Regions from separate parts of the Streptomyces bullii genome, predicted to be linked through region 1. Evidence: riboswitches for the same ligand, from Rfam matches in the RefSeq annotation. Region 1 holds a riboswitch; each other region holds the start of a gene.
What was found. A riboswitch is a leader RNA that binds a small molecule or an ion and turns the genes downstream of it on or off. The one in region 1 is predicted to bind cyclic di-AMP.
Positions count from the first base shown of each region.

Region 1 (10,420 bases):
CGACGACAACGAGGAGGCGGCGAAGTGACCGAGCTCGCCACGATGGAGTTCCACCCCCAGCCGCGGGCGGGCGAGCCCAAGCCGTGGGCGTTTCCGGCGCCCGAGCGCGGCGCGCTCGACAACGGCCTGACGGTCCTGCGCTGCCACCGCCCCGGCCAGCAGGTCGTCGCCGTGGAGGTCCTGCTGGAGGCGCCCCTGGACGCCGAGCCCGCCGGCCTCGACGGCGTCGCCACGATCATGGCGCGGGCCTTCTCGGAGGGCACCGACAAGCACTCCGCCGAGGAGTTCGCCGCCGAGCTGGAGCGCTGCGGCGCCACCCTGGACTCGCACGCCGACCATCCCGGTGTGCGCCTCAGCCTGGAGGTGCCCGCCTCGCGGCTCGCCAAGGCGCTCGGCCTGGTCGCCGACGCCCTCAGGGCGCCCGCGTTCGCGGACAGCGAGGTCGAACGGCTCGTCCGCAACCGCCTCGACGAGATCCCGCACGAGCTGGCCAACCCCTCCCGCCGTGCCGCCAAGGAGCTCTCCAAGGAGCTGTTCCCGGCGGGCTCGCGCATGTCGCGCCCGCGCCAGGGCTCCGAGGAGACGGTCGCGAAGATCGACGCCGCGGCCGTACGCGCCTTCTACGAGAAGCACGTGCGCCCCGCCACGGCCACCGCCGTGGTCGTCGGCGACCTCACCGGCATCGACCTCGACGCGCTGCTCGGCGACACGCTCGGCTCCTGGACCGGCTCCCAGAGCGAGCCGCGGCCGGTGCCGCCGGTGACCGCCGACGACACCGGGCGGGTCGTGATCGTGGACCGCCCCGGCGCCGTCCAGACGCAGCTGCTGATCGGCCGCATCGGTCCCGACCGGCACGACCGCGTGTGGCCCGCGCAGGTCCTCGGCACGTACTGCCTCGGTGGCACCCTCACCTCCCGCCTGGACCGCGTCCTGCGCGAGGAGAAGGGCTACACCTACGGGGTGCGGTCGTTCGCCCAGGTCCTCAGGTCCTCCCCGGAGGGCACGGGAGCGGCGATGCTGGCCATCAGCGGCTCCGTCGACACCCCGAACACCGGCCCCGCGCTGCAGGACCTGTGGACGGTGCTGCGCACGCTCGCCGCGGAGGGGCTCACCGACGCCGAGCGCGATGTCGCCGTGCAGAACCTGGTGGGTGTGGCGCCGCTGAAGTACGAGACCGCGGCGGCCGTCGCGAGCACGCTGGCGGACCAGGTCGAGCAGCACCTGCCCGACGACTACCAGGCAGCGCTGTACCGGCAGCTCGCCGCGACCGGCACCGTGGAGGCCACCGCGGCGGCCGTGAGCGCCTTCCCGGTGGACCGTCTGGTGACCGTCCTCGTCGGCGACGCGAGCGAGATCAAGGAGCCGGTCGAGGCCCTCGGCATCGGTGAAGTCACCGTGGTGTCCGCCGAGTAGCGGCACGCGCGCGTGAGGCCCTGGTGGCGTGAACGTCACCAGGGCCCCCTTATGCCCGAATTGGGGCGGAGGCGGCCTGTCTGCCCTGTGGGATGCGCTACAAAAGCCGCGATCCGTTTGGGGATTGAAACTCGTCCCGTTTAGCTTCGTCCGGGCTGTCCGTCAGGCAGTGCGCCGCACCCGCGGCAGCGGACAGTCATCGCCGAGTCCCCGTACGGCGCGAGCCAGGGGAGCCGGGGACCCATCAGCAGTCCCTGGGGTGAATCGGACGCCCGCGCGAGCCGCGAGGGGGTCCGTAGGAGACCTTCCTGCTCCGAACCCGTCAGCTAACCCGGTAGGCGAGAGGGAAGGAAAGGACCAGCACACTTCATGGCGTTCACGCGCGCCACCGGGAAGCACCGTCGTCCCACCCGCATCAAGCGCGGCACCGCCCGCGCGGCCGGCGTCGCGGCCCTGGCCACCACCGGCGTCGTCGGCACCGTCGCGGCCCCGGCGTTCGCCGCCGAGCCCGCCGCCGAGCAGACCGGCCTCACCCCGGTCATCACCATCGGCGACGCCGTGGCCGACCAGATCGACGCGCAGGCCGCCGCCCAGCGGCAGGCCGCCGAGGAGGCCGCCGCCCGCAAGAAGGCCGAGGAGGCCGCCCGCCGGCAGGCGGCCGAGGCCGCCGAGCGGGCCCGTGAGGCCAAGGAGCGCGCCGCCCGCGAGGCAGAGCGCAAGCGCCTGAACACGTTCGTGCCGCCCATCGCCGGCTCCTACGTCTCCACCGGCTACAAGGCCGGCGGCGCCGTGTGGTCCTCCGGCAGCCACACGGGCGTCGACTTCCACGCCGCCAGCGGCACCCCCGTCCAGGCGGTCGGCATGGGCACGGTCGTCGAGGCCGGCTGGGGCGGGGCGTACGGCAACCAGGTCGTGATCAAGATGCACGACGGCACGTACACGCAGTACGGCCACCTGTCGTCGATCGGCGTCTCGGTGGGCCAGCAGGTCACCCCCGGCCAACGGATCGGTCTGTCCGGCGCGACCGGCAACGTCACCGGCGCGCACCTGCACTTCGAGGCCCGGACGAGCCAGAAGTACGGCTCCGACATGGACCCCGTCGCCTACCTCCGCGCGCACGGCGTCGACCTCTGACCCGTACGGTCCGTACGGCAAGGCCCCGGCTCCCCGAGCCGGGGCTTTCGCCGTTTCGGGACGGCCGACTGTCCAAAAAATATCCATGGATTCCGGCCCGCCGTCGGAAATTCCGGCTCATTGCAATAGAGTCACGGAACACGCGTCCATCGTCGACGTTTCACGGGGATTAAGGCGGAGGTCGGTCATGCGTATTCCGGCGCACTCGGTATGCACGGCGATCCGCGACGACATCGTCGCGGGTGTCCACGAGCGCGGCAGCCGGCTCACCGAGGAACTCCTCGCGCGCCGCTACGGCGTCTCCCGCGTCCCCGTCCGGGAGGCCCTGCGCACCCTGGAGGCCGAGGGTTTCGTGGTGACCCGGCGGCACGCGGGCGCGTGCGTGGCGGAACCCACCGAGGAGGAGGCCGCCGACCTGCTGGAGATGCGCGTGCTCCTGGAGCCGCTCGGCGCCTCCCGTGCCGCCCAGCGCCGCACCGAGGCCCATCTGAAGGTGCTGCGCGGCCTGGTGAGGCTGGGCCAGGAGCGTGCCCGCAGGGGCAACAGCGAGGATCTGCGCTCCCTGGGCGGCTGGTTCCACGAGACGCTCGCCCAGGCCTGCGGCAGCCCCGCGCTGACGTCGGTGCTGACCCAGCTGCGCCACAAGATCGCCTGGATGTACGCCGTGGAGGCGCCCACCGACCCCGTAGGGTCCTGGACGGAGCACGGGGCGATCGTGGACGCCGTGGCCCGCGGCGACAGCGAGCGCGCCCGGGCGCTCACGGCGCTGCACGCCGAGCGCGCGAGCTCCGCGCACCGGCTGCGTTTCTCCTCCGGCGGAGACCGCGTGAGGAAAGCGCAACATCCCGTAAACACGCCGAGCCTGCGGCATTAACACGGGGGCCGTATACAAAGAAGAGGTTATTCGGCGGGGTCTCTTTCCGCTGCCCTTTTCTTCGTGTCTCTTGAATTCCGGCGGTTTGCCCGGCCGGTGTGAAGCCGGTTCCGTAAAGCCTGTCCGAGAAAGTCGACTCCGTGAAGTCGGCGGCGACCCAGCGGCGAAACCCAGGGCGGAAACCCCGGTGGTGTGGACCCGGAAAACGGCGGAGCCGCGCCGCCCGGGAAGGGCGACGCGGCTCACCGTGCTGCCGCGGTCGGCTCAGACGGTCTCGGGAAGCTCCTCGAGACCCTCGGCGACCAGCTTGGCCAGCCGGTCCAGGGCGGCGTCCGCGCCCTCGGCGTCGGAGGCGAGGACGATCTCCTCGCCGCCCTGGGCGCCGAGGCCCAGGACGGCCAGCATGGAGGCCGCGTTGACGGGGGTACCGCCTGCCTTGGCGATCGTCACCGGGACGCCTGCGGCCGTGGCGGCTCGGACGAAGATGGAGGCGGGGCGGGCGTGGAGGCCCTCGGCCCAGCCGACGTTGACGCGGCGCTCAGCCATGTGTTGCTGCCCTTCAGGTGTTCAGGGTTGTCTAGACCAGTTTCCCACACGTGAACCTGGGCCGGAACGGGCGTACCGGGTGTACGCCTTCTCCGGATGGTGGCGGTCGGGCCGCGGCCTCGGCCCGAACTTCCGTCCTCCACAGACTGCCTCGCGCCGTTGTCGGACGCGAGCCGTACTCTGGGGCCCATGCAGACCTCGTCGGACCGGCACGAGTACCCCGCCCACTGGGAAGCCGACGTGGTGCTGCGCGACGGCGGCACCGCACGCATCCGCCCCATCACCGTTGATGACGCAGACCGTCTGGTCAGCTTCTACGAGCAGGTGTCGGACGAGTCGAAGTACTACCGCTTCTTCGCGCCCTACCCGCGTCTGTCCGCCAAGGACGTCCACCGCTTCACGCACCACGACTTTGTGGACCGGGTGGGACTCGCGGCCACGGTCGGCGGCGAGTTCATCGCCACCGTACGCTACGACCGGATCGGCTCCGACGGAATGCCCGCGTCGGCCCCTGCCGACGAGGCCGAGGTCGCCTTCCTCGTGCAGGACGCCCACCAGGGGCGGGGCGTGGCCTCCGCCCTCCTGGAGCACATCGCTGCCGTCGCCCGGGAACGCGGCATCCGCCGTTTCGCCGCCGAGGTGCTGCCCGCCAACACCAAGATGATCAAGGTGTTCACGGACGCCGGGTACACCCAGAAGCGCAGCTTCGAGGACGGCGTGGTCCGCCTGGAGTTCGACCTGGAACCCACCGATCGCTCCCTGGCCGTGCAGTACGCGCGCGAGCAGCGCGCCGAGGCCAGGTCCGTGCAGCGGCTCCTCGCGCCCGGCTCGGTCGCCGTCATCGGCACCGGCCGCGCCCCCGGCGGCGTGGGCCGCAGCGTGCTGGACAACATCCGGGACGCCGGGTTCACCGGCCGGCTGCACGCCGTGAACCACGCCTTCCCCGAGGGCCTGAAGGAGCTCGACGGGGTGCCCGCGTACCGCTCGGTGCGGGACATCGAGGGGCCCGTCGACCTCGCCGTCGTCGCCGTGCCGGCCGAGCGCGTCCCCGAGGTGGTCACCGAGTGCGGCGAGCACGGCGTGCAGGGGCTCGTCGTGGTCTCCGCCGGGTACGCCGAGAGCGGGCCCGAGGGACGCGAGCGCCAGCGGGCCCTCGTCCGGCACGCACGCGCGTACGGCATGCGCCTCATCGGGCCGAACGCCTTCGGGATCATCAACACCTCACCTGGGGTGCGGCTCAACGCCTCCCTCGCCCCGGAGATGCCGCGACCGGGCCGCATCGGCCTGTTCGCCCAGTCCGGCGCGATCGGCATCGCCCTGCTGTCCCGGCTGCACCGGCGCGGCGGAGGCGTCACCGGCTTCACCGGCGTGTCCACCTTCGTCTCCTCCGGCAACCGGGCCGACGTCTCCGGCAACGACCTCCTCCAGTACTGGTACGAGGACCCCGACACCGACGTCGTGCTGATGTACCTGGAGTCCATCGGCAACCCCCGCAAGTTCACCCGCCTCGCGCGCCGCACGGCCGCCGCCAAGCCACTGGTCGTCGTCCAGGGCGCCCGCCACGGGGCGGCACCCCAGGGTCACGCCGTACGCGCGACGCGGCTGCCGCACGCGACCGTCTCGGCGCTGCTGCGGCAGGCCGGGGTGATCCGGGTGGACACCATCACCGACCTGGTCGACGCGGGCCTGCTGCTCGCGCGCCAGCCCCTGCCCGCCGGCCCCCGCGTGGCGATCCTGGGCAACTCCGAGTCGCTGGGACTGCTCACCTACGACGCGTGCCTCGCCGAGGGCCTGCGACCGCACCGCCCGCTGGACCTGACCACGGCCGCCGCACCGGCGGACTTCCACGCGGCCCTGTCCAGGGCGCTGGCCGACGACACGTGCGACGCGGTGGTCGTGACGGCGATACCGACGGTGGGGGAGGGCTCGGCCGGGGACGCCGCGCTCGCGGAGGCGCTGCGGTCGGCCGCCGCCGCCGTCCCTTCCAAGCCGGTGCTGGTGGTCCACGTGGAGCTCGGCGGCCTCGCCCAGGCGCTGTCCGCCGCGGCGAGCACCGCGCCGCAGGCCGTCGTGGCACCCCCCGACCACCCCTTCCGTCCCGGGGAGCGGATGACCACCGCGGTCCAGGCCCCCGAAGGCGCCCACCTCATCCCCGCCTACCCCGCCGCCGAACGCGCCGTCCGCGCCCTCGCCCAGGCCGTGACGTACGCCCAGTGGAGACGCGAGGCCGCCGACCCCGGCAAGGTGCCCGAGTACGAGGACATCGACGAGAAGGGCGCCGCCCAGCTGATCGGCGGGCTGCTCGCGCGCGGTCAGGGCCTCACGCTCGGCACCGAGGCGACCTGCGACCTCCTCGGCACGTACGGCGTCCATGTGCACCGCGCCCTGACCGCCCCCACCTCCGACGCCGCCGCCGACGCCGCCCGCGCTCTCGGCTACCCCGTGGCCCTCAAGGCCACCGCGCCGCACCTGCGGCACCGCGCAGACCTGGGCGGCGTACGCCTGGACCTCGCCGACGAGGACCAACTTCGCCGCGCCTACACCGAGTTGACCGAGCTGTTCGGGACGCCGGAGGAGTTGCGCCCGGTGGTGCAGCGGATGGCGCCGCGCGGCGTCGACACCGTCGTACGGGCCGTCATCGATCCCGCGGCCGGAGCCGTGCTCTCCTTCGGGCTCGCCGGAGCCGCCTCGCAGTTGCTCGGGGACATGGCGCACCGGCTGATCCCCGTCACCGACCGGGAGGCGAGCTCCCTGGTGCGTTCCATCCGCACGGCACCGTTGCTGTTCGGCTGGCGCGGCTCGGCGCCGGTGGACACCCCCGCCCTGGAGGAGCTGCTGCTGCGCGTGTCCCGGCTGGTCGACGACCACCCGGAGGTCGTCGCCGTCACCCTGGAGCCGGTCGTCGTCGCCCCGCGCGGCCTGAGCGTTCTCGGCGCCTCGGTCCGCCTGGCGCCCCCGCCCGCCCGCGACGACCTCGGCCCGCGCACGCTCCCGGCGTACTGACCGGGGGCGAGCGGTCCCTCGCAGTCAGTGGTCCCCCGTAGGATGGGCGTCATGGCCAAGACCAGTACGACGACCCAGGGGCTGCGTGCGGCGATCGAACGCAGCGGCTACTACCCGGCTCTCGTGTCCGAGGCGGTGGAGGCCGCCGTGGGCGGCGAGCCCATCCGGTCGTACCTGGTCCATCAGGAGACGACGTTCGACCAGAACGAGGTGCGGCGGCACGTGACGGTGCTCGTCCTCACCGACAACCGGTTCATCGTCAGCCACACCGACGAACAGGCCGCGGACGACACCTCCCCGACGCCGTACGCCACGACGTCCACGGAGTCCGTGAAGCTCAGCCGCATCTCGTCGATCGTGGTCAGCCGCGTCGTCGCCAACCCGGAGCAGTACACGCCGGGCACGCTGCCCCGCGAGGTCGTGCTCACCATCGGCTGGGGCGCCGTCTCCCGCCTCGACCTGGAGCCCGCCGCCTGCGGCGACCCGAACTGCGAGGCCGACCACGGCTACACGGGCAGCTCGACGGCGGACGACCTCAGCCTGCGCGTCAGCGAGGCCGGGGACGGCCCGGAGACGGTCCGCCAGGCACTCGCCTTCGCCCAGGCCCTCTCCGAGGCGACCGCGGACCCCGCCCGCTGATGACGCAGCTCACCGCCTGGGACCACCACCCGGAGCCCCTCGCCGTCGACTCCGCACCCGTGCCCGAGTACGGCACCGGCTCGCTCGCCGACCTGCTGCCCACGCTGGCCGCCGGCATGGGCGTGCCCGGCATGGCGGCCACCATCCCGGAACTGATCCCCGCCGACCGGAACTGCGTGTTCCTGATCGACGGCCTCGGCTGGGAGCAGCTGATCGCGCACCCCGAGGACGCCCCCTTCATGACCTCGCTGCTCGCCACGTCGCGCGGCGGCACGGGACGTCCCCTCACCGCCGGATTCCCGGCGACCACGGCGGTCTCCCTGGCCTCCGTCGGCACCGGCCTGCCGCCCGGCGTGCACGGCCTGCCCGGCTACACCGTGCGCAACCCGGAGACCGGCGAGCTGATGAACCAGCTGCGCTGGCAGCCGTGGACCCCGCCGGGCCCCTGGCAGCCGTACCCGACGCTGTTCCAGCTGGCGCACCAGGCGGGTGTGCACGCCGCTCAGGTGTCCTCGCCCACCTTCGAGAACACCCCGCTGACCAAGGTCGCGCTCAGCGGCGGCACGTTCCTCGGGCGGCTGTCCGGTGAGGACCGCGTGGACCTGGCCGCCGAGCAACTGGCCGCCGCCGACCGGTCCCTGGTCTACACGTACTACGCCGAGGTCGACGGCGCAGGCCACCGCTTCGGCGTCGACTCCGACACCTGGCGCGGCCAGCTGATGTACGTCGACCGCCTGGTCCAGCGGCTGGCCGAGCAGCTGCCCCCGCGCAGCGCGCTCTACGTCACCGCCGACCACGGCATGATCGACGTGCCCTTCGACGAGCAGCACCGCATCGACTTCGACGAGGACTGGGAGCTGCGCGCCGGGGTCGCCCTGCTGGGCGGCGAGGGACGCGCCCGGCACGTCTACGCGGTGCCCGGCGCCGCCAACGACGTCCTGACCTGCTGGCGCGAGGTGCTCGGCGAGCAGTTCTGGGTGGCCTCGCGGGACGAGGCGATCGCGGCGGGCTGGTTCGGCCCGCGGATCGATGAACGGGTCTACGACCGTATCGGCGATGTCGTCGCCGCCGCACGGGACGACGTCCTGATCATCGCCTCCGAGCGGGAGCCGAAGGAGTCGGCGATGGTCGGCAACCACGGTTCGATGACCCCTGCGGAGCAGTTCGTTCCCCTGCTCGAAGTACGCTCCTGAAGCCTCCCCCCTGTTCGCTGTTGCCGAAAGGTGCTCGCCTCACCATGCCCGAGCTGGTGTTCTTCTCCGGAACGATGGACTGCGGGAAGTCGACGCTGGCTCTCCAGATCGAGCACAACCGTTCGGCACGGGGCCTCGTGGGGATGATCCTCACCCGCAACGACCGCGCCGGGGAAGGCAAGTTGTCCTCCCGCCTCGGCCTGGTCACGGACGCAGTGGAGGTCGGGGACGAGATGGACCTGTACGGCCACCTCGTCGACCATCTCTCGCACGGCGGGCGCGCGGACTATGTGATCGCCGACGAGGCGCAGTTCCTGGCGCCGGAGCAGATCGACCAACTCGCGCGCGTGGTGGACGACCTGGGCATCGACGTCTACGCCTTCGGCATCACGACCGACTTCCGTTCCAAGCTGTTCCCCGGCTCCCAGCGGCTGGTGGAGCTCGCCGACCGTGTCGAGGTCCTCCAGGTGGAGGCGCTGTGCTGGTGCGGCGCCCGCGCCACCCACAACGCCCGCACGGTCGGGGGCGTGATGGTCGTCGAGGGGGCGCAGGTGGTCGTAGGCGACGTCACCGACTCCGCCGACGAGGTCGGCTACGAGGTGCTGTGCCGTCGTCACCACCGCCGCCGCATGACCGCCGCGACGGCCCGCGCGGCGGCCCTGTCCCCGGACGTCCTGCCGGTGTCGCCGTCCTGACGCGGGTCAGCGCGCGGGCTCCAGCAGCGCGAACCGGGCGCCCTCCGGGTCCTCCACCGTCGCCGCACGGCCGTGCGGGGTGTCGCGGGCCGGTCGCAGGACCTGACCGCCCAGGTGCAGGACGTGGTCCACGGCGTCGTCGACGTCGGTCACCTGGAAGTACGTCATCCAGTGCGGACCCCGGTCGCGGGGCAGGGAGCTTCCCATGCCGTGGATGCCGGCGACGGGCCGGCCGTCGAGGTGCAGGGTCACGTAGTCGAGGTCGGCGGAGACGACCGGCTCCTCGTCGTAACCGAACACCGTCTCGTAGAACTTGGCGACGGACTCCGACTCGAACGTCCTCAGCTCCTTCCAGGCGGGTGTGCCGGGCACGCCCGCGAGCGCCGTGCCGATGTGCGCGGCGGCCTGCCGGACGCCGAACACGGCGCCCGACGGGTCGGAGCCGATCGCCAGGCGCCCGACGCCGGCCGCGTCCAGCGGGCCCACTCCGACGGTGCCGCCGCACAGCCGCACCGTCTCGGCCGTCCGGTCGACGTTCCCGGAGGCGAAGTAGGGGGTCCAAGCGGTGGGCAGATGACGGTCCGGCGGCAGCTGCCCGATGCCGGCCACTTCCCGTCCGTCGAGCAGGGCCCGTACGTACGGGCCGGGTTGCCGGGGACCCGCCTCGAACTCCCAGCCGAACAGCGCTGCGTAGAACTCCTGGATGGTGGCTGGCCCGTGCACCATCAGGCTCACCCAGCAGGGCGTGCCGGATGTGCGCCGGGCGGGCGCCGCCCCGTTCGGTCCGGCGGACCCCCGTGCGTCGGTCATCGTCACTCTCTTCCCGGCCCTCGCGGTGGCCGTGGTCATCTCGGCCCTCGTGCGGGCCGTGGTCCTCCCGGCCCTCGTGTGGGCCGTTCGTCCTGGCCCTCGTGTGGGCCGCG
Region 1 is NZ_JBHSNY010000004.1:116,118-126,537, forward strand. Features, by position in the region: gene ACFPZJ_RS11850 (M16 family metallopeptidase) at 1-28, shown strand, start outside; gene ACFPZJ_RS11855 (M16 family metallopeptidase) at 25-1,413, shown strand; cyclic di-AMP (ydaO/yuaA leader) riboswitch at 1,604-1,769, shown strand; gene ACFPZJ_RS11860 (M23 family metallopeptidase) at 1,783-2,547, shown strand; gene ACFPZJ_RS11865 (GntR family transcriptional regulator) at 2,735-3,421, shown strand; gene ACFPZJ_RS11870 (HPr family phosphocarrier protein) at 3,686-3,967, opposite strand; gene ACFPZJ_RS11875 (bifunctional acetate--CoA ligase family protein/GNAT family N-acetyltransferase) at 4,157-6,970, shown strand; gene ACFPZJ_RS11880 (DUF5998 family protein) at 7,013-7,609, shown strand; gene ACFPZJ_RS11885 (alkaline phosphatase family protein) at 7,609-8,802, shown strand; gene ACFPZJ_RS11890 (thymidine kinase) at 8,847-9,497, shown strand; gene ACFPZJ_RS11895 (VOC family protein) at 9,504-10,307, opposite strand.

Region 2 (10,032 bases), on a different contig from region 1:
CCAGTTTCGCGGCGGTCTCCGCGACCTCGTGCGGATGGACCGGCGCGCGACCGGCCCGGCGGGCGGCCGTGCCCGGCGCCAACGGCTCGGGGAACCGGGCGACCTCCGCCGCCGTCACCGCACCGGCGAGCCGCGCGACCTCCGCGGCGTCCCCGGGCTCGTCCTGCCCCACACCCGTCTGCGCCGCCTTCAGCACGGCCACCGACCGGCCGGCCGCCAGCGCGGTCGCGGCGACGGCGGCCGTCACGACCGTCTTGCCGATCTCCGTGCCCGTCCCCGTGATCACCAGTACCGGCATGTCATCCCTCCCGCGCGGCCGCGCACACCGCGCGCGCGATCCGCGCCACGTCCGCGTCGCCCGTCACGTACGGCGGCATCGTGTAGATCAGGTCCCGGAACGGCCGCAGCCACACGCCCTCGCGGACGGCGGCCTCCGTGGCGGCCCGCATGTCCACGGGGTGGTCCAGCTGGACGACCCCGATGGCTCCCAGGACGCGTACGTCCTTCACACCGGGAAGATCCGAGGCCGCCGCGAGGCCCTCCCGCAGGCCCGTCTCGATCCGCCTGACCTCCGCGCGCCAGTCCTGGCCCAGCAGCAGCTCGATGGAGGCGCAGGCGACGGCAGCCGCCAGCGGATTGCCCATGAACGTCGGCCCGTGGGCGAGCACCGGAACCTCGCCCCGCGAGATGCCCTCGGCCACCCGGGAGGCGCACAGCGTCGCCGCCATGGTCAGATAGCCGCCGGTCAGCGCCTTGCCCACACACATCACGTCGGGCGCCACACCCGCGTGCTCCGCCGCGAACAGCGCGCCGGTCCGCCCGAACCCGGTGGCGATCTCGTCGAACACCAGCAGGACGTCGTGGGCGTCGCACGCCTCGCGCAGCACCCGCAGATAGGCGGGGGAGTGGAACCGCATCCCACCCGCCCCTTGCACCACCGGCTCGACCACGACCGCGGCCAGCTCACCGGCATGCCGTCCGATCAGCTCGCGCAGATGGTCGGCGTACGGCTCCTCGTACTCGGCGGGCGGCGGTCCGGCGAACACCTGGCGCGGGAGCACACCGGTCCACAGCTGGTGCATCCCGCCCTCGGGGTCGCACACCGACATCGGCTGCCAGGTGTCGCCGTGATAGCCGCCGCGCCAGGTCAGCAGCCGCTGCTTGCCCGGACGGCCCAGCGAACGCCAGTACTGCAGGCACATCTTGACGGCCACCTCGACCGACACGGACCCGGAGTCGGCGAGGAAGACGTGCTCCAGCCCGTCGGGCGACATGTCGACAAGGTGCTTCACGAGCCGTACGGCGGGCTCGTGGGTGAGCCCGCCGAACATCACATGGCTCATGCGCCCGAGCTGCTCGTGCGCGGCCTCGTTGAGCACCGGGTGGTTGTAGCCGTGGATCGCCGACCACCAGGACGACATGCCGTCGACCAGCTCGCCCGAGCCGTCGGCCAGCTTCAGGCGCACGCCGTTCGCCGACTCCACGACGAGCGGCTCCTGGCGGCCGGGCATGGGGCCGTACGGATGCCACACATGCCGCCGGTCCAGTGCGAGCAGCTCGGGCACGCTCAGCTCAGGCATTGGGCGCGAGATCCGTTCCGGCGCCCCGGCGGCGTACGGCGACCAGGTCGGGCCTGGGCTCGTCGACACGCGGCGCAGGTGCGGGGCCGCAGACTCCGCCGTCCTGGCCCGAGCCGCACCCGCCGCCCTCGTGGCATCCGCCGGCGGCGCGATGCTCGGGCAGCGTCACCTGGTCGGTGCCCTCCACCTCGAACCCGGCGTCCGCGATCATCTCCAGGTCGGCCTTGCCCGCCTGGCCCTCGCTGGTGAGGTAGTCGCCGAGGAAGATCGAGTTGGCCAGGTGCAGGGCGAGCGGCTGCATCGTACGGAGATGAACCTCGCGGCCGCCCGCGATGCGCACCTCGACGTCCGGGCAGACGAAGCGGACCATCGCCAGGATGCGCAGGCAGCGCTGCGGGGTGAGGTGCCACTCCTTGGCCAGCGGGGTGCCCTCGAACGGGATCAGGAAGTTGACCGGAACCGAGTCCGGGTCCAGCTCACGCAGCGAGAAGACCACGTCCACCAGGTCCTCGTCGTTCTCGCCCATGCCCGCGATCAGCCCGGAGCAGGCGGACAGCCCGGCCGCGTGCGCCTTGTGGACCGTGTCCACCCGGTCGGCGTAGGTGTGCGTGGTCGTGATGTCCCCGTACGTCGCCTCGGACGTGTTGAGGTTGTGGTTGTAGGCGTCCGCGCCGGCCTCGCGCAGCCGCTCCGCCTGGCCGTCGGAGAGCAGCCCGAGACAGGCGCACACCTCGACGCCCTCGTTCTGCTCCTTGATCGCCTTGATGGTCTCGGAGACCCGGTCCACGTCGCGGTCGGTCGGACCCCGGCCGCTGGCCACCAGGCACACCCGCTTGGCGCCCCCGGCGAGCCCGGCCGCCGCGGCCTGGGACGCCTCCTCGGGTTTCAGCCAGGTGTACTTGAGGATGTCGGCCTTGGAACCGAGCCGCTGGGAGCAGTAGGAGCAGTCCTCCGGGCACAGGCCGGACTTCAGGTTGACGAGGTAGTTGAGTTTCACCCGTCGGCCGAACCAGTGCCGGCGCACCTTCCCGGCCGCGGCCACCACATCGAGCAGGTCGTCATCGGAAGTCGCGAGGACGGCCAGCGCCTCCTCGCGGGTCGGCAGCTCGCGCCGCAGCCCCTTGTCCACCAGCGTCTTCAGCAGGTCCATGGGAGCTGATCCTGTCGTACGGACCCGTCCCGGGCCAAGGAGACTTCGCACAACACAGGCGCTTCGACGTGTGGGTATTGCCACATCCTGGCCTGCCGACCAGGCCGCTAGTGTCTGTGCACTGCCTACAAATTCCCCCGGAGGACCCATGGTGTTCGGCTGGATCGACGAGCAGGCGGAACTGCGCCGCCGCGCCGGCCTCGTACGGACTCTGCGCCCGCGCCCGGCCGACTCTCCGCTCCTCGATCTGGCGAGCAACGACTACCTGGGTCTGGCCCGCCACCCGGAGGTCACCGAGGGCGCCGCACGGGCCGCGCGGACCTGGGGCGGCGGCGCGACCGGTTCCCGGCTGGTCACCGGCACCACCGAACTGCACACCGAGCTGGAACGGGAACTGGCCGATTTCTGCGGCGCCGAGGCGGCCCTCGTCTTCTCCTCCGGCTACGCGGCCAACCTCGCCGCGGTCACCGCGCTGGCGCCGCACGGCTCGCTGATCGTCTCCGACGTCGGCAACCACGCCTCACTGATCGACGGCTGCCGACTGGCCCGGGGCAGCACGCAGGTCGTGGCGCACGCCGAACCGGATGCCGTGCGCAAGGCCCTGCGCACGCACGACGGGCCCGCGATCGCCGTGTCCGACACGGTCTTCTCGGTCGACGGCGACGCGGCCCCGCTCGCCGCACTCGCGGAGGCGTGCCGGGAGCACGGCGCGGGACTGGTGGTCGACGACGCCCACGGCCTGGGCGTGCTCGGCGACGGCGGCCGAGGAGCCCCGCACGCCGCGGGGCTCGCCGGCGCCGACGACCTCGTCGTGACGGTCACGCTGTCCAAGTCGCTCGGCAGCCAGGGCGGAGCCGTCCTCGGCCCCGCCCGGGTCATCGACCATCTGGTCAACGCGGCCCGCACGTTCATCTTCGACACGGGCCTCGCCCCGGCGGCGGCGGGCGGTGCCCTGGCGGCGCTGAAGCTGCTGCGCCGCGAACCGGAGCGGGCGGCGCGGGCGCGCGCGGTGGCGGCCGACCTGCACGCCCGGCTGACCGCCGCCGGTCTGGAGGCGGTCCGTCCGGACGCCGCGGTCGTCTCCGTGCGCGCGCCCTCCCCGGAGGGGGCCGTGCGATGGGCGGCCGAGTGCCGTGCGGCCGGGCTGGCCGTGGGCTGTTTCCGACCTCCTTCCGTGCCCGACGGCATCTCACGGCTGAGACTGACCGCCCGTGCGGACCTCTCCGGGGAGCAGATCGCACGCGCTGTACGGGTGATCGGCGAAACGCGGCCATGAGTCGGCGTGCACGGCCGTGCCTCGCGGCTGACGGACAGATGGGGTCGAGGGGCGGTTTCAGGTTGAGCGACCGGTCGGCCTGAGCGACCGGTCGGGCCGACCGGACCGGTCGGGGATCAGCCGATCGCCGCCGTGAACTCCGCCCAGCTGTCGGGGGAGAAGAGCAGCGCGGGGCCGGCCGGGTCCTTGGAGTCGCGCACGGCGAGCAGTCCGGCCCACGGTCCGGAGGCCGGACGGGCCGTCTCGACGCAGTTGTTCGCGCCGGTGCTGTAGCTGCTGCGCAGCCACCGCACGTCGTGCAGTTCGGTGCTGGAAGGGATGGTCCGAGGCAGTGCACGCATGGTGCCTCCTTACGCGCCGGCAGCTGTCCCGGCGATGAAATCCAACGATTCCTCGGGCGAAAGGGCGTGGATCTGAAGGGCGTTGAAGGCCTCCGTGTAGGCCTGGAGGTCTTCTTTCCGTTCGAGATAGAGGCTACTCGTCAAGTGGTCGAGTACGACAACATCCAGATCAGAAGTGTTCGAAAATGAGAAGATTACGAAAGGCCCGGTGACGCCGATGTGCGCGCCGGCGGCGAACGGCAGCACCTGGAGCCGGACTTGGGGCAGCCGAGCCGCCTCGACCAGCCGCGTCAGCTGCCGGGCCATGACCCCTGGACCCCCGACCTCCCGGCGCAGCACCGCCTCGTCCAGCACGGCGTTCAGCACCAGTGGCCGATCGGCACGCAGCACGTCCTGCCGCGCCAGCCGCACCTCCACCAGCGTGTCGAGCCGCTCCTCCGACAGGCCCTCCACCGCGGCCCTCGTCACCGCCCGCGCGTACTCGGGCGTCTGCAACAACCCGGGGACGACGGTGGTCTCCAGCGTGCGCATCGCGCTGGCCTGGGACTCCAGGCTGATGAAGTCGCGGTAGGTCGGCGGCAGCACCCCCCGGTACGCGTGCCACCAGTGATGCCGACCGCCGGTGTCGTCGGATCCCGCCAACATCATCAGCAACTCCCGTAGTTGGGAGTCGCTCACTCCGTACGCGTCGAGCAGTAACCGCACATCGGCCGGTTTCACACCGCTGGTGCCGGTTTCGATGCGGCTCACTTTCGACTGGTGCCATCCCACCAATCGGGCCGCCTCGCCACTGGTGAGCCCTGCCGAGGTGCGCAGCGCGCGCAGTTCGGCGCCCAGCTTCCGGCGGCGCACCGCGGGACCGTGTTGCATGCGCTCCTCCTTACTCCTTATGAGGCGCCCAAATACGGTCTCGCGTCGCAGAGTTCACCGCTTTGAGCGACAGATATATGCATATCTTGGTGGATCGCCGTCCTTCACCGGCGTGGTGATGGCAGTCTGGCGGGCGAAGCACCAGTCCGGGACCGTACTCGAACCTTCCGCTCCGTGTCGGACTGCGGTCCCGTGGGAAAGGGACGACGTCGCCATGGCAGACCATTTGGAAGCATCCGTCACTCTGCCGAGCGATCCCGCCTCGGTCTCCGCCGCTCGTGCCTATGTGGTGGGCACGCTGGCGGAGTGGGGCCTCGCGGCGGGCACGGAAGTGTCCGACACCATCCGGCTCATCGTCTCCGAACTCGCCACCAACGCCGTCCAGCACACCCTCGGCCAGTCGCCGACCTTCACGGTGGCCGTGGCCCTCGACCGCGACGAACGGCTGCGCGTCGGCGTCACCGACAGCCACCCGCGCTTCCCCAAGCGGCTGCCCGCCGCCGTCCAGCAGGACAACGGCCGCGGCATGGTGATCATCCGCTGTCTGGCCGCGGAGTGCGGTGGAAGACTGCGCGTCCGCCCCACCCGCGAGGGCGGCAAGACCGTCTCCATCGAACTGCCGTGGAGCACCCCGGCGGAGCCGGTCCCGACGGTCGGCCGGCAGGAACCGTAGGGCCACGGATGCCCGGTCCTACGGGCAGCAACCGTGGGCTTCACGCCGGGTGGGTCTGCCGGGCACGGCCGAACGCGCCGCGCAACAAGGCCCGGAAGGCGTCGGCGGCCGGTGCCGCTTCCTCGGCACGGTGGACGACCGCGATCGTACGGCGCAGCTCTCCCGGATCCAGCGGGCGCGTACCGACCGGGGTGGCCGCCGTCCGCGCCACCATCTCCGGTACGACTCCGACTCCCAGGCCCGCACTGACCAGCGCGCACACCAGCGCGTACCCGGGGGTGGCGACCACCACCGACGGGGCGGCCCCGGCCCGGGCCAGCGCCGTCTCGACGCCCTGCCGGGCGGGATGGTCCGGTGCCATGCTGATCAGCGGCTGCCCGGCGAGCTCCGCCAGAGGCAGCCGGGACGTACCGCCGGTGAGGACATGACCGGGGGCGGTCACCAGCACCAGTTCCTCGACCAGCACGGGTTCCGCGCGCACGGTGGCGGGAAGCGGGGCCGGATCGGCGGTTGGTACGTGTGCGTCAGCGCCAGGTCGATCTCGCCGGCGGCGACCGCGGCGATGCCGGCCGGCGGTTCGTAGTCGGCGACGGTGAGTGCCACGTCCGGATGCGCCCGGCGGAACGCGCTGAGCACCGGCGGCAGCAGGTGGATGCCCGCCGTCTGGAAGGTGCCGAGCCGGAGGGTGCCGCCCGTGAGGCCGGTCAGCCGTGCCAGTTCGTGCCGGGCCCGCTCCAGTTCGTCCAGCACCCGCCGGGCCCGTGTCACCAGCAGTTCGCCCGCGCCCGTCAGCCGCGTCCCTCTGTGGTGGCGGACCAGCAGGGCCGTGCCCGCCTCCCGTTCCAGCTTGGCCAGTTGCTGGGAGAGCGCGGGCGGAGTGTAGCCGAGGCGTTCGGCGGCCCGGGTGATCGAGCCGGCCTCGGCGACGGCGACCAGCGCGGCCAGTCGGGTCGGGTCGTACATGCCGGACCTCCGCAGCCCAAAGAATCGCTTAAGGGCTGGGCAGCATATTCGACATACCTTCTGAAGGCCGGGTCCCGGCAGGCTGGGCGCATGGACGCACAGCTCATCACGTTCACGGGTGTCGCGGCGGGCATGATCGCGATGCCGGGCGCCGACTTCACCGTGGTCGTGCGCAACGCCCTGGTCTCCCGTCGGGCCGGCGTCGCGTGCGCGCTCGGCATCGCGGCCGGGCTGCTCGTGCACACGGCGCTGGCGGTGGCGGGGGTCGCTGCGGTGCTGACGGCCGTGCCGGCGCTCTTCCACGCGCTCCGACTGCTGGGCGGCGCCTATGTCCTGTACCTGGGCGTACGAACCCTGTGGTCACTGCGGCGGCCGCGGACCGGGGCCGTTCAGGACGACGGCGGGTCCGCGGCACGGCCCCTGCGGCAGGGCTTCGTGACGAACGCCCTCAACCCCAAGGCCCCGATCACGTTCCTCAGCCTGCTGCCGCAGTTCGTGCCGGCGGGCAGTCCCGCCGTGCCCCGGACGCTGCTGCTCGCGCTGATCGTGGTCGTACTCGCCCTGGTGTGGTTCCCCGTGGTGGCGCTGCTGGTGGACCGCCTCGGCCGGTGGCTGCGCGGCCCGCGGGCCGGACGGGTCGTCGAAGGCGTCACCGGTACCGCACTGACGGTTCTCGGCGCGGCTCTCCTCCTCGAACCGACGGCCGGGGCAGCCTGACGGTGCTGTGCGCCGGTTCGGTGTCCTGCTCGCTCTCGCGCCCCTCCTCGCCCAGGCCCGCGCGTCGTACGAGCCGGGGGAGCAGTCCCCACAGGCCGACACAGACCAGGAAGGTCGCCGCACCCGCGGCGAGGCCGCCGGCCCGGCCGGTCGTCACATCCACGACCAGCATGACCGAGCCGCTGAAGGCGAACACCAGCACGGCCAGACCGACGGTGGCCAGCCGCGAGGAGACCTGCACGATGCGCGGCTTGGCGCCCTGCTGGAACAGCGAGCGGTGCAGCGCGGCCGGCGCGGTGAAGAGCGCCGCGGCGAGGACGGCCAGCAGGAGAGCCGTGACGTAGGTGGCGCGCTGGACCGTGTCGAGTTCTCCGAAGCGGGAGGTGAAGGCCAGCGACAGCAGGAAGGCGAAGAGGATCTGTACGCCCGTCTGGGTGACGCGCAGTTCCTGGAGGAGTTCGACGAAGTTGCGGTCGGCTCTCTCCAGCGGCGTCTCGTTGCGTGCGGTGCAGGGACGGTGCTCGGCCATGCGGTGACGGGTAACCACTTGAGCCCGTGTCACGCCCGTGCGCCGTCGTGCCGTGCGGGCCGTCGTGCCCGTGGAGCGTCACGCCCGGGCGGGGCCGTCATGCCCCGGGTGGGGCGGTCATGCCCCGGGCGGGCCGTCGTGCCCCGTGCGGGCGGCGGCACCCCGATGTGCTGCCGCCCGCACGGATCAGTCGATCAGTGGATCACTTCACCCGGCCGTACCAGACGCTCTTGGTCCAGATCTTCTGCAGCCGCACCACGTCCCCGGACTTGGGTGCGTGCCAGATCCTGCCTTTACCCGCGTAGATGCCGACGTGGTAGACGTTGCGGCCCGAGTGGAAGAACACCAGGTCCCCGGCCTTGCGGTTCGTCGAGGAGATGTGGCGCGTCTTGTTGTACTGCTGGGCCGCCGTGCGCGGCAGCTTCTTGCCTGCCTTCTTGAACGAGTAGAGCGTGAGCCCCGAGCAGTCGAACCTGTGCGGTCCGGTGGCGCCCCACTTGTAGGGCGAGCCCTTCTTCGAGGCCGCGACCTGAAGTGCCTTCGTCGCGGGCGAGGCGGCCTGGGCCTCCGAGGTGAAGCCGGGGGCCACGATCGAGCCGCCCACGGCGGCGATGGTCAGGGCCGAGGCCGTACCGGCCCGGGCCATGAGCGACGGGACACGATTGAGCGCAGTCATGCGCAACCCTTCGTCAGCCGCCTGTGAAGGATGACCTGTCGGATTCGGGCTGGCGAAGTTGCCCGGCCGCGAGCGAGCTCGCGGCTTCACCCCAAGGACTGCTCGGAACTGACGCTCCGGCGGCCCGTCATGCTTGGGTCCTCCACTCCTGCCGATCCACTCCTGTCGACCGGTCATCCGGGCGGCGGCAGGACTCGGCGTCCGCCCGGACCGCCCCGCCGCGGTGGCGGGGGCTTGTCGTCAGACAGGGATCTTCACCCATGGATGTCGGAAAATCCCAACGCAACCGGGGATTTGTGTTGTTACTCACCACTCACCCGTTCGGGTGGACACCCTCGTGTTCGAGTCACCGTCCAGAGACTCGGGGAGCCTCGGACCAGCGACGGAATACCCCGTTCCGTCCCCGGGTCAGGCGGGGTGCGCAAGCCCGGAGGGCCGAAAAAAGTAGCTAGGGATACTCCCAAAGGGGGTACGCCGTTCAGCCCGTTTCGTCTCGGGTCCGGACGCGACGTCCACGGGACGGGCGTCCGGACCCGGTGGGGGACCGTCAGATTCCGGACTCCGGGGGGAGGGTGACGCGCGCGGTGCGCCGCTCGCCGTCCAGCACCCGCAGTGCCCGGGCCAGCGTGGCGGCGTGCAGTTCGCTCTCGCCGCGCTGGTGCATCACGGCCAGGGCGTCGCGCAGGGCGACCGCCTTCGTGACCAGCGCCTGTGCGGCCCGCAGTCCGCGGTAGGTGTCACCGGGCAGCGCCGGGTTGATGCGGCCGAGCAGGTCGACCACGTCGAGGTAACGATCGATCAACTCCGCCTCGGCGCGCGTCAGGGCGGGCAGGGGCGGCAGTTCCGGTGGCAGCATCGGCGGCTCACTTCGCGGCGGGGCCGGGCTGCGCGCCCTTGCGGCTGGGGACGACCCGGTCGGCCAGGCCGTACTCGACCGCTTCCTCGGCGTCGAGGATCCTGTCCCGCTCGATGTCTGCCCTGACCTGCTCGCGCGTCCGGCCCGTATGGCGCGCGAGCAGGTCCTCCATCCGGGCCCGAACGCGCGTCAGCTCGTCGGCCTGGATCGCCAGATCGCTCGCCTGCCCGCGCACCGGTTCGGGCAGCCGGGGCTGATGGAGCACCAGGCGGGCGCCAGGCAGTACGAATCGCTTGCCAGGGGTGCCCGCCGCCAGCAGCACGGAGGCGGCCGCGCCGGCCTGGCCCAGGCAGATCGTCTCCACGTCGCAGGTGACGTACCGCATCGTGTCGTAGATCGCC
Region 2 is NZ_JBHSNY010000002.1:572,780-582,811, reverse strand. Features, by position in the region: gene bioD (dethiobiotin synthase) at 1-298, opposite strand, end outside; gene ACFPZJ_RS06760 (adenosylmethionine--8-amino-7-oxononanoate transaminase) at 300-1,580, opposite strand; gene bioB (biotin synthase BioB) at 1,573-2,730, opposite strand; gene ACFPZJ_RS06750 (8-amino-7-oxononanoate synthase) at 2,879-4,006, shown strand; gene ACFPZJ_RS06745 (DUF397 domain-containing protein) at 4,123-4,347, opposite strand; gene ACFPZJ_RS06740 (helix-turn-helix domain-containing protein) at 4,357-5,217, opposite strand; gene ACFPZJ_RS06735 (ATP-binding protein) at 5,432-5,890, shown strand; partial or broken gene ACFPZJ_RS06730 (LysR family transcriptional regulator) at 5,931-6,853, opposite strand; gene ACFPZJ_RS06725 (LysE family translocator) at 6,944-7,570, shown strand; gene ACFPZJ_RS06720 (DUF6328 family protein) at 7,503-8,099, opposite strand; gene ACFPZJ_RS06715 (C40 family peptidase) at 8,302-8,775, opposite strand; cyclic di-AMP (ydaO/yuaA leader) riboswitch at 8,779-8,972, opposite strand; gene ACFPZJ_RS06710 (hypothetical protein) at 9,323-9,631, opposite strand; gene ACFPZJ_RS06705 (ATP-dependent Clp protease proteolytic subunit) at 9,639-10,032, opposite strand, start outside.
Region 2: linked by a shared signal. The riboswitch ahead of ACFPZJ_RS06715 (C40 family peptidase) and the one ahead of ACFPZJ_RS11860 (M23 family metallopeptidase) in region 1 are both predicted to bind cyclic di-AMP.

Region 3 (10,420 bases), on a different contig from region 1:
GCACGGGCGAGCCGGTCGGCACGCTCACGGGTGGCGACCACGACGGTGGTGTACGGGGGCTTGTGGGCAGGTGCGGCAGAGGGTTCTCCGGGATTCCCCCCGCCCCCTCCCGCCGGCCGCTCGCCGCCGGCCCCTCCCGAGGCCACGCCCACAGCCCTCGCCGCTCCGGGCGTTCCCGCCACTCCGAACGTCCCCGCAGCTCCCGCGGCCTCCGCCCCTCCCGTCGCTCCCCGCATCCCCGCGGCCCCCGCAACCGCCGCTCCCGCCCCGCCCCCGGGCAGCTCGTGCGCGAGTGCTGTCAGCGCGGTCTTCGGGTCCGTGCCTTCCGGTATGTGCCCCAGCAGGGTGCCGATCGGGCGCCCGCTTTTCCTCACCAGCACGAACGCCTCGCCGTGCGTCAAGGGCGGGCTGCCTGGGCCGGGGCCGACGGTGCCGGTGCCGATGTCCAGCTCGGCGACCTGCACCGGTCTGATGCCGAGGAACCGCCGTATCTCCTCCTGCGCCCGCGTGATGCGAGACATGTCCCCTCCCCCTTGTTCACGACGTTCAGACGCTCAGACGTTCACAAGTTCACGATGTTCACGACCTGCGCAGCCGTGCCGCGCCCCTCAAAGTCCGCGCGGCCAGCGACGCGAGGTGCGGCCGGCCGCGGACGAAGCTGTGCGCGCGGCGCGCGGGCTCGCGGCTCAGCCAGTGCAGCGCGGCGCCCACCCCCGGACGCGTCGCCGCCCCCTCGTACACCGGAAGTTCGCCCGTCCTCAGCGCGTCCTTGTACTCGGCCGCGCCCCGGCCCATGTCGAGCGTGCCGATGCCCTCGGCCGCCGCCGCCTCGGCCATCCGCAGGTGCAGCACCAGCCCCGGCGAGTACTTCGCGAACTCCGGGTCGTAGGCCGGGAACCAGCAGGCCAGCACCGAGGCCGAACGCAGCCCGAAGTGCGCGGCGACGGGACGGTCGGCGGCGTACAGCACGGAGAGCGTGCCGGTGCACTCCGGTGTCCGCGTCCCGGCGAGCCGGGCCACGAGCCGGGTGATCCACTCCTGCGCGAACCGGTCCCGGCGGCCGGTCCGGCGGTACTGCGCCGACTTCCACTCCATGAGCGTGCGCAGCGCGGCCGGGTCGCGTTCGTCGAACACGAACCGCGGCTCGCCGACCTGGCGGCCCATCCGCCGCTCCTTGGCGAGCGTGGTCTTCAGGAACTTCGGCGACTGGGCGCGCAGCACGGACTCGTAGGTCTCGTAGCCCTTCTCCACGTCGATGACGTAGGTGGCGTGCTCCTCGGCCGCGTACGGCACGAACAGCAGCTGCTCGGCCTCCAGGTTGTCGAAGGCGTAGCTCGACACCGAGCAGGCCCGCAGGAGCGCCCCGGTGTCCGGGCGCAGGCCCGGGCGCAGCACCGCGCCCTGGCAGTCCGACACCCCGAGCCCGATCGCCCGGCCCTGCCCCAACGGGCCCCGCTCGTACGGCAGGAAGCCGACCGGCTCCAGTCCCTCGTACAGCACGGCGACCCGGGCCTGTGGGCGTACGCGGCCCACGGCTTCGGTGAACTCCGGTTCCATGAACGGGTTGCGCGGCGCCTCGGAAGCGGCGCGCAGTTCGCGCCAGCGCTCCCTTTCCCCCTCGCCGAGCTCCTCGGGCCCCAGCACGCGAATGCGGCCACTGCGTCCACTGCTCAACCTGACCCCCCGATCAAGTCCCCCCTGGACACATGGAAGGTACCGCCCGAGACCGCCCCGACGGTAGGTAGCGGAGCATGTTGTTGCCAAGTGGTGCAGAGACCTTCAACCGGCCGGTAACCGGCTATGCCGGAAACCGCCCCTCCCGGGAGCGGCCTGGGGAGCGAGGCGGGCGATGAGTCGTACCGCCGCGTTGTCCGTATTCTCTGATCATGGCCGCTCCCACCGCGTATTCACTCATCGCCACCGACCTGGACGGAACGCTGCTGCGCGGCGACGACACCCTCTCCGACCGGTCCCTGGCCGCGCTCGCGAGGGTGGCGGACGCCGGTGCCCGGCACCTCGTGGTCACAGGACGCCCCGCGCCGCGCGTGCGGCCGCTCCTGGACGACCTCGGCTGCGAGGGGCTCGCGGTGTGCGGGCAGGGCGCGCAGGTGTACGACGCCGGCGCGAACCGTCTGCTGTGGTCCGTCACCCTGGACCGGGAGCTGGCCGAGACCGCGCTGGAGAAGATCGAGGCCGAGGTGGGGCAGGTGTACGCGGCGGTCGACCAGGACGGGGTCGACGGGCTCACCCTCATCGAGCCCGGCTATCTGATGCCGCACCCGACGCTGCCCGCGCTGCGCGTGGAGCGGCGCGTGGACCTGTGGTGCGCGCCCATCAGCAAGGTGCTGCTGCGCCACCCCCACCTGTCCGACGACGAGTTGGCGGCGACGGCGCGTTCGGTGGTCGGGTCCCTGGCGACGGTCACCATGTCGGGGCCGGGCACCGTCGAGCTCCAGCCGTGCGGCGTCACCAAGGCGACCGGTCTGGCGCTGGCCGCCGAACACCTGGGGCTGAGCCCGGAGCGGACCATCGCCTTCGGTGACATGCCCAACGACATCCCCCTGTTCGACTGGGCCGCCCACGGCGTCGCCATGGCCAACGCCCACCCCGAACTCAAGGCGGTCGCCGACGAGATCACCCTGTCGAACGAGGACGACGGCATCGCCGTCGTCCTCGAGCGACTGTTCCCCGACGCGCGGGGCCGGTGAGGCGTGCGGCCCGGGGGCGCGGCCTAGTAGGGGCCGTTGACGTTGTCGATCGATCCGTACCGCTGGGCCGCGTAGTTGCAGGCGGCCGTGATGTTGGCGACCGGGTCGTACGGGTCCCAGGACGTGCCCTCCACGTGGTACGCCTGGAAGGTCGGGTCGATCACCTGCAGCAGGCCCTTGGACGGGGTGCCGGCGGCGGCGTTGGAGTCCCAGTTGTTGATGGCCAGGGGGTTGCCGGACGACTCGCGCATGATGTTGCGGTAGATGCCGTCGTAGGTTCCCGGAATTCCCTTTTGCGCCATGATGTCCAGCGCTTCACGGATCCAGCCGTCGAGGTTGTCGGCGTAGGTCTTCACCGAGGCCGTGGTGGCCTGGGCGACGGATCCGGCGGCCTGCGTGGCGGACTTGGCGGGCTTGGCGGCGACGGCCGGCTTGGCGGTGTCCGCCTTGGTGCCGGCGTTCGCCTCGGCCGTCCTGACCTTCAGTTCGAGGCCCGGGTGGATGACCCTCGGGTCGTCGCCGACGGCCTTGCGGTTGTCCTTGTAGAGCTGACGCCATCCGCCGTTCACGTCGTACTCGTCGGCGATCCGGTAGAGCGTGTCGCCCTTCACCACGGTGTAGGTGAGGGACTTGGGCGCCTTGGCCGCCTGGGGCGCGGACTGCGCGGCGGCGGGCGCGGTCTGGGCCGGCTGGACGGCGTGCGCGGCGGTGGCGCCCAGCAGGGGGAGCGCGAGGGCCACGCCGCCGGTGCCGGCGGCCAGGACACCTCGGGTGAGCGGATTGATTCTGACGCGGCGGTGCTTACCTCGTCCGAGCATGGTGATGTTCCTCTCCGACGCCTGCGAGGTGAGCTGTCGGGTTCGGGCGGGAGGTGCCCGGCCGCGGGCGCGGCTTCACCCCGAGCCGTACCGGCGCGACGCACCGGTACGGCGACTTACCTGGGTCCCCCGCTCCTGCCGTGCGTGAGTGAAGTGGTCGTCGGTGGCACGGGCGGCGGCAGGATTCGGCGTCCGCCCGGCAGGCCCGGAACGTATGCGAGAGCACATGCCGGGAACAAGTGCCGATGTCACAGCTCAAGCTGGTTGATCTTGCTGTGGGGGATTTGGGGTGCTTGATCCTTTGCGGTCGCCACGTTCAACTGGCGTGTCCGCGAAGGTGAAACGGCGGTGTGCCGTGTGATGACGCGCGTGAGGCGTGAGTGACTTACTTCACTGCGCGCGAGCCCGGAGGGCATTCTCCATCTACTGGAATTCGCTTGCCATTTGCGGCAAATCGGGCGGGGTGAGTGGAGATGCGTGCGCGGTGAGAGGGGGTTCGCGGCACCGGCCCGGGACGTGGTGCGATACTTACTGGAAAGTCGATAAATGTCTGTTCTTATCGACTGATCAAAAACATAACGGGCGTGATCCGATACCGCCCGTCCTGTAACAGTGGGCGCTGGCGGTGATCGAAACGTGACCGGATACGCTGACTTGAGTGATGGCAGCGACCTATCGACAAACCGTGTAACCGCCAGTAGACACCAGCAGACAGGAGACCCCTCGTGACCGTCGTCGGGCCGTTCGGGCTGAGCGTGCGGGACCAGGCTCTGGAAGCCGATGTCCAGGCCGGATTGGCGGCTGTCGAGGAAGGGCTGCTCGAAGCCACCAAGAGCGAGGTGCCCTTCATCACGGAGGCCGCCCAGCATCTGGTGCGGGCCGGTGGCAAGCGCTTCCGGCCGCTGCTCGTGATGCTCGCCGCGCGGTTCGGTGATCCGTACGCGCCCGGCATCGTGCCCTCGGCGGTGGTCGTGGAGCTGACCCACCTGGCCACGCTCTACCACGACGACGTGATGGACGAGGCGGCCGTACGCCGCGGGGTGCCCAGCGCGAACACCCGCTGGGGCAACTCCGTCGCGGTGCTCACCGGCGACTTCCTCTTCGCGCGGGCCTCGCAGATCCTGGCCGACCTGGGGCCGGAGGCGGTGCGGGTGCAGGCCGTGGCCTTCGAGCGGCTGGTCACGGGCCAGATCCTGGAGACGGCGGGGCCGCAGGACGGGCGTGACCCGGTCGACCACTACCTGGACGTGCTGGGCGGCAAGACCGGCTCGCTGGTGGCGGTGTCGTGCCGGTTCGGCGCGATGATGTCCGGCGCCGACGAGACGGTCGTGGACGTGCTCACCCAGTACGGCGAGCGGCTCGGCGTCGCCTTCCAGCTGGCGGACGACGTCCTGGACATCGCCTCCGACTCCCACGAGTCCGGCAAGACGCCGGGCACGGACCTCAGGGAGGGCATCGCGACCCTCCCGGTGCTGCGGCTGCGGGAGCGGGCGGCCCGGCTGGGGCTGGCCGAGGACGTCGCGCTGTGCGAGCTGCTGGACTCCGACCTCACCGACGACGAGCGCCACGCCGAGGCCCTTCGCCGGCTGCGGGCCCACCCGGCCCTGGACCAGGCGCGCCGGGACACCGTGCGGTACGCGGAGGAGGCCCGGGCCGCACTGGCTCCCCTGCGCGACGGCGCGGCGAAGGCGGCCCTGATGGAACTGTGCGACGCGGTGGTGCACCGCGCGGGATAGCCCCCGCCCGGTCGCCGTGCCCGTGACGGGGCCTTCGGCGTCGCTCCGCCGTCCGTCGACCTGGCGGCGTCGTCCGCACGACCCCTACGGGTCGGGGGAGGCGCCGCCGCGCCATGTCATACCGCAGCAGTACACGGAGTTGAGTCCGGGGGCTGACGAATCCGGTCGGCCGATTTGGTCAGATGGAAACCACGGACATCACCACAACTCACCGATTCGGGTGAGAATGGCGGCTCGACGGAGAACCGGTGCGGGGACGCGAGGCATCGACGGAAAGCCGCCGCCGACAACGGAGGTAGGGCACACATGGCACCGTACGCATCCGACGACAACACGACCGCCGGGGAGGCCGACGACCCGCGAGGGGGCCGGCGCAAGGCCGCGCGGTACGTGGTCCCGGTGGCGGTGATGGGGGTGGCGGCCGCGACGATCGGGCTCGTCCCCGCGCTCGCCGACTCCGGCGACCCCGACCTGCCCGAGATCACCGCCGAGCAGCTCATAGAGAAGATCGCCGAGTCGGACGTGCAGCAGCTGTCCGGCACGGTGAAGATCACCACGGATCTCGGCCTGCCGGACCTCGGCGGCCTGGAGAGCGGCCTGATGTCCGGCGCGGCCCGGCACGGCGACGACGGGGGCTCCTCCGCCGACCCGTCGGCCAAGCTCATGGAACTCGCCTCCGGCACGCACACCCTGCGCGTCGCGGCCGACGGCCCCGACCGGCAGAAGCTGTCGCTGCTGGAGAACGCCGCCGAGTACAGCGTGATCCACAACGGCAAGGACGTATGGGGCTACGACAGCGCGTCCAACGAGGTCTACCACGGCACGGCCGCCGGCAGTGGAGCGCACGAGAGGCGGCAGCCTCCGGCCACCCCCGAGGACTTCGCCGAGCAGGCCCTGAAGGCGGTCGACGGCACCACGTCCGTGACCGTCGACGGCACCGCGCAGGTCGCCGGCCGGGACGCCTACAAGCTGGTCATCAAGCCGAAGCAGTCGGGTTCCACGGTCGGTGCGATCAGCGTGGCGGTCGACGCGAGGACCGGCATGCCGCTGAAGTTCACCCTGACCCCGGCGAGCGGCGGCGCCGCCGTCGTCGACGCGGGCTTCACCCAGGTCAGCTTCGCCAAGCCGGCCGCGTCGACCTTCGACTTCACCCCGCCCAAGGGCGCGAAGGTCACCGAGGACGACGAGCTCGACCACTCCGCCAAGGCCCCGGAGCACGCCCCGAGGTCCAAGGGCGACCTCGCCGGGGAGCTCGGCGGTCTCGACGGCCTGAAGACCATCGGCGAGGGCTGGAACACCATCGCCACCTTCGGCACCGGCGGCGAGGGCCTGCCCACCGCCGAGGCCGGCGGCGACCTCGGCGGTTTCCTGAACTCGCTCGGCGACAAGGCCAGCGGCAAGTTCGGCTCGGGCACGGTCTTCAGCACCCGCCTGGTCAACGCCCTGATCACGGACGACGGCAAGGTCTACGTGGGCGCCGTCACCAAGGACGCGCTCGTGAAGGCGGCCGACGCCGGGAAGTAACACCGAACGCACGCCGACGAATCGAGGAAGCCGATGGGCGAACCGGCCACCGCGGAGCCGGACCCGGCGGGCGCCGGAGACGGCGTCATCGCCACCCGTGCGCTCACCAAGCGCTTCCGCGGCGGACAGCTCGCCGTGGACGGCCTGGACCTGACCGTCCCGGCGGGCAGCGTCTTCGGCTTCCTCGGCCCGAACGGCTCCGGCAAGACCACCACCATCCGCATGCTGATGGGGCTCATCGAACCGACCTCCGGCACGGCGCGCGTGCTCGGGCAGCCCATGCCCCGGGCCGCGCGCTCCGTGCTGCCGCACGTCGGCGCCCTCATCGAGGGACCGGCCCTGTACGGCTTCCTCTCCGGTGGCGACAACCTCATGCGGTACGACGCCGCCGACCCGACCGCCGATCCGCGCACCCGGCGTGCCCGTGTCACGGCGGCGCTGGACCGGGTGGGCCTGACGGCCGCCGCGGGCAAGAAGACCAAGGCGTACTCGCTGGGCATGAAGCAGCGCCTCGGTCTGGCGGCGGCCCTGCTCCAGCCGCGCAGACTCCTCGTGCTCGACGAGCCGACCAACGGCCTGGACCCGCAGGGCATGCGGGAGATCCGCACCCTCGTCCGGGAGCTGGCCTCCGACGGCACCACCGTGTTCCTCTCCTCCCACCTGCTCGACGAGATCGAGCAGGTCTGCACGCACGCGGCGGTGATGGCGCGCGGCCGGCTGATCACCCAGGGCGCGGTCGCCGACCTGGCCGCCGGGACGCGCGGCCGGCTGGTGGTGACCACGCCGGACGCGGGGGACGCGGCGCGGGTGCTGAAGGAGCAGGGAACCGGTGACATCGTCGTCGGCGACGACCGGGTGACCGGCGAGCCGCCGGACCGCGATCTCGCCGAGGTGAACGCCGCGCTGGTGTCGGCGGGCGTCCGGGTGCGGGGCTTCACCGTCGAACGGGCCTCCCTGGAGGACGCCTTCGTGGCGCTGACGGGGGAGGGCTTCGATGTCGCGGGCTGACGCTCCGGAGGCCGTACGGCGGCCGAGTCCGCTGTGGACCCTCGGCCTGCTGCGCAGCGAACTGCTCACCACCTTCCGGCGCTGGCGCACGCTCGCGCTGCTGGGCGTCCTGGCCGCCGTACCGGTGCTGGTCGGCATCGCCGTGAAGATCGAGACGGGCGACGGCTCGTCGGCCGGCGGTGGAGGCGGCGCGGGACCGGCGTTCATCTCGCAGATCACCAACAACGGCCTGTTCCTCGTCTTCACCGCGCTCGCCGCCACGCTGCCGTTCTTCCTGCCCATGGCGGTCGGCGTCGTCGCGGGCGACGCCATCGCCGGCGAGGCGAACGCCGGAACGCTCCGCTACCTGCTGGTCGCCCCCGCCGGCCGCAGCCGCCTGCTGCTCACGAAGTACGCGACCGTCCTCGCCTTCTGTCTCGTCGCCACCCTCGTGGTCGCCGTGACGGCGCTGACGGTCGGGGCGCTGCTGTTCCCGCTCGGCGACCTGACGACCATCTCCGGCACGCGGATCGGCTTCGCCGAGGGCCTGGGCCGGGCCCTGCTGATCGCCCTGGTGGTGGCCGCGTCACTCATCGGCGTGGCGGCGCTCGGCCTGTTCGTCTCGACACTGACCAACAGCGGCATCGCGGCGATGGCGACGACCGTCGGCCTGCTGATCACCGTCCAGATCCTCGACCAGATCCCCCAGCTGGACGCCCTCCACCCGTACTTCTTCTCGCACTACTGGCTGTCCTTCGCCGACCTCATGCGGGAGCCCGTCTACTGGGACGACCTCCTGAGGAACCTCGGTCTCCAGGCCCTGTACGCGGCGGTGTTCGGTTCGGCGGCCTGGGCGCGGTTCACGGCGAAGGACATCACGGCCTGAGCCTCAGACCTCATACGGGAAGCGGGCGAGCGGCGCCTCCTGCGCGAAGAAGGTCTTGGCGCGGCTGAGCGCCTCGTCGTCCCGCAGGACGTCACCCGGCTTGCTGCCGTTGCCGAGCAGCACCCCGCCGAACCGCATCCCCAGGTAGGCGGCCGAGTTGTTGAGCGTGCCGACCAGCGGGTCGGCGACCTCCTGCTCGGGGTGCGCGAGCGCGGCGACGCCCCACAGGGTGCGCCCGGCCATGGCCGCCTTGAAGTCGAGGCCGGGGGTGCGCAGCCAGCCCGACCAGTAGTCGAGGTAGCGCTTGGTGAGGCTGGAGACCGAGTACCAGTACAGCGGCGAGGCGATCACGATGTCGGTCGCCGCGAGCGTGGCGTCGAGCAGCAGGGCCACGTTGCCCTCCCGTGGGCGGACGTGGTCGCTGTCGTGCCGCAGGTCCTCGAAGTCGGGCAGCGGATGGTCGGCGAGGTCGATCCACCGCTGCTCCACGTCGGCGGGCAGTTGCTCGGCGGCCCGGCGGGCCAGCAGTTCGGTGTTGCCCTCGCGGCGGGCGCTGCCCAGGACGAACAGGAAACGACGGCTCATGGCGGACCCCCAGAAAAGTCGGCGTACATCAATAACGCGCACCTGCATCATATGCGCATGCATTGAATTGTCCAGTGGGAATCCGGTGCGCGTGCCGCAACCTCCCGGGCGACGGCCAGCAGCAGGTCCTCCCGCCCGCGGGGTGCGACCAGTTGGAGCCCGGCCGGGCAGCCGTCGGTGCCGAGTGCGGCCGGGATGCTCACTGCCGGGTGGCCGCTCAGGTTGAAGGCCCAGGTGAGCGCGGTGGAGTAGCGGTCGCCGGGACCGTCGTGGCCGTGCGGTGGGATGGGGGCCGTCGGCGTCAGCAGCAGCTCCGCGCCGGCGAACAGCCGGGCCAGCCGCCGGTCGTTCGCCGCCCGGACCCGGCGGCCCTCGTGGGCGGCGGCCGGGTCGGTGCCGGACGCGCGCAGGGCCAGCCAGGCGGGCGCGGGGTCGGCCAGCCGCAGCGGAGTCCGGGGCCGGACCAGCCGTACGACACCGGCCCGCGCGAGCCGCTCGGCCGCCGCCCGGGCGAGCGCGACGGGTTCCGGGTCGGGCTCGGCGAAGCCGAGTCCGGCTGACCAGACGGCGCTGACGGGGAGGGACGCGGAGACCGGCAGGGACGCGTCGGCGGGCCGGGACGCGGAGACCGGTCCCTCCGCCACCGGCTGCTCCCGGGAGACCGCCCGCCACCAGGCCGCCGCGTCCGACGCCGAGCGGGCCAGCACCCCGGGTGCCGTGAGGCCCGTGCGGTCGCCCGACGGCAGCCGGCCGTTGGTGACCTTCAGGCCGACGACCCCGCACCACGCCGCCGGGATCCGCACCGAACCGGCCCCGTCGCTCCCGGTCGCCAGTGGCACCAGCCCGGCCGCCACCGCGGCGGCGGACCCGGCCGAGGAACCTCCCGGCGTACGGTCCGCCCGCCACGGGTTGACCGTAAGGCCGTGCGCCCCGAGCCCCCAGGTCTGCCAGGCGGTTCCCGGCCCGGGCACGGAAGTGGCGCCCACGGCGACACACCCGGCCGCGAGCAACGGAGCCGCCCCACGCAGCCCGTGACGCCCCTTCACGCCGATCGGCACCCCGGCCAGCGGCAGCCGCTCGCCCGCGCCGACACGGGCGTCGACCTCGCCCGCCCGCCGCAGCGCCGCCTCGCCCCACACCTCGGCGAACGCGCACAGCGACACATCGACCCGCTCG
Region 3 is NZ_JBHSNY010000012.1:127,336-137,755, forward strand. Features, by position in the region: gene ACFPZJ_RS31240 (glycosyltransferase family 2 protein) at 1-521, opposite strand, end outside; gene ACFPZJ_RS31245 (GNAT family N-acetyltransferase) at 580-1,644, opposite strand; gene ACFPZJ_RS31250 (HAD family hydrolase) at 1,887-2,708, shown strand; gene ACFPZJ_RS31255 (transglycosylase SLT domain-containing protein) at 2,732-3,526, opposite strand; cyclic di-AMP (ydaO/yuaA leader) riboswitch at 3,530-3,687, opposite strand; gene ACFPZJ_RS31260 (polyprenyl synthetase family protein) at 4,252-5,262, shown strand; gene ACFPZJ_RS31265 (LolA family protein) at 5,569-6,786, shown strand; gene ACFPZJ_RS31270 (ABC transporter ATP-binding protein) at 6,820-7,794, shown strand; gene ACFPZJ_RS31275 (ABC transporter permease) at 7,781-8,659, shown strand; gene ACFPZJ_RS31280 (flavodoxin family protein) at 8,663-9,244, opposite strand; gene ACFPZJ_RS31285 (amidase family protein) at 9,292-10,420, opposite strand, start outside.
Region 3: linked by a shared signal. The riboswitch ahead of ACFPZJ_RS31255 (transglycosylase SLT domain-containing protein) and the one ahead of ACFPZJ_RS11860 (M23 family metallopeptidase) in region 1 are both predicted to bind cyclic di-AMP.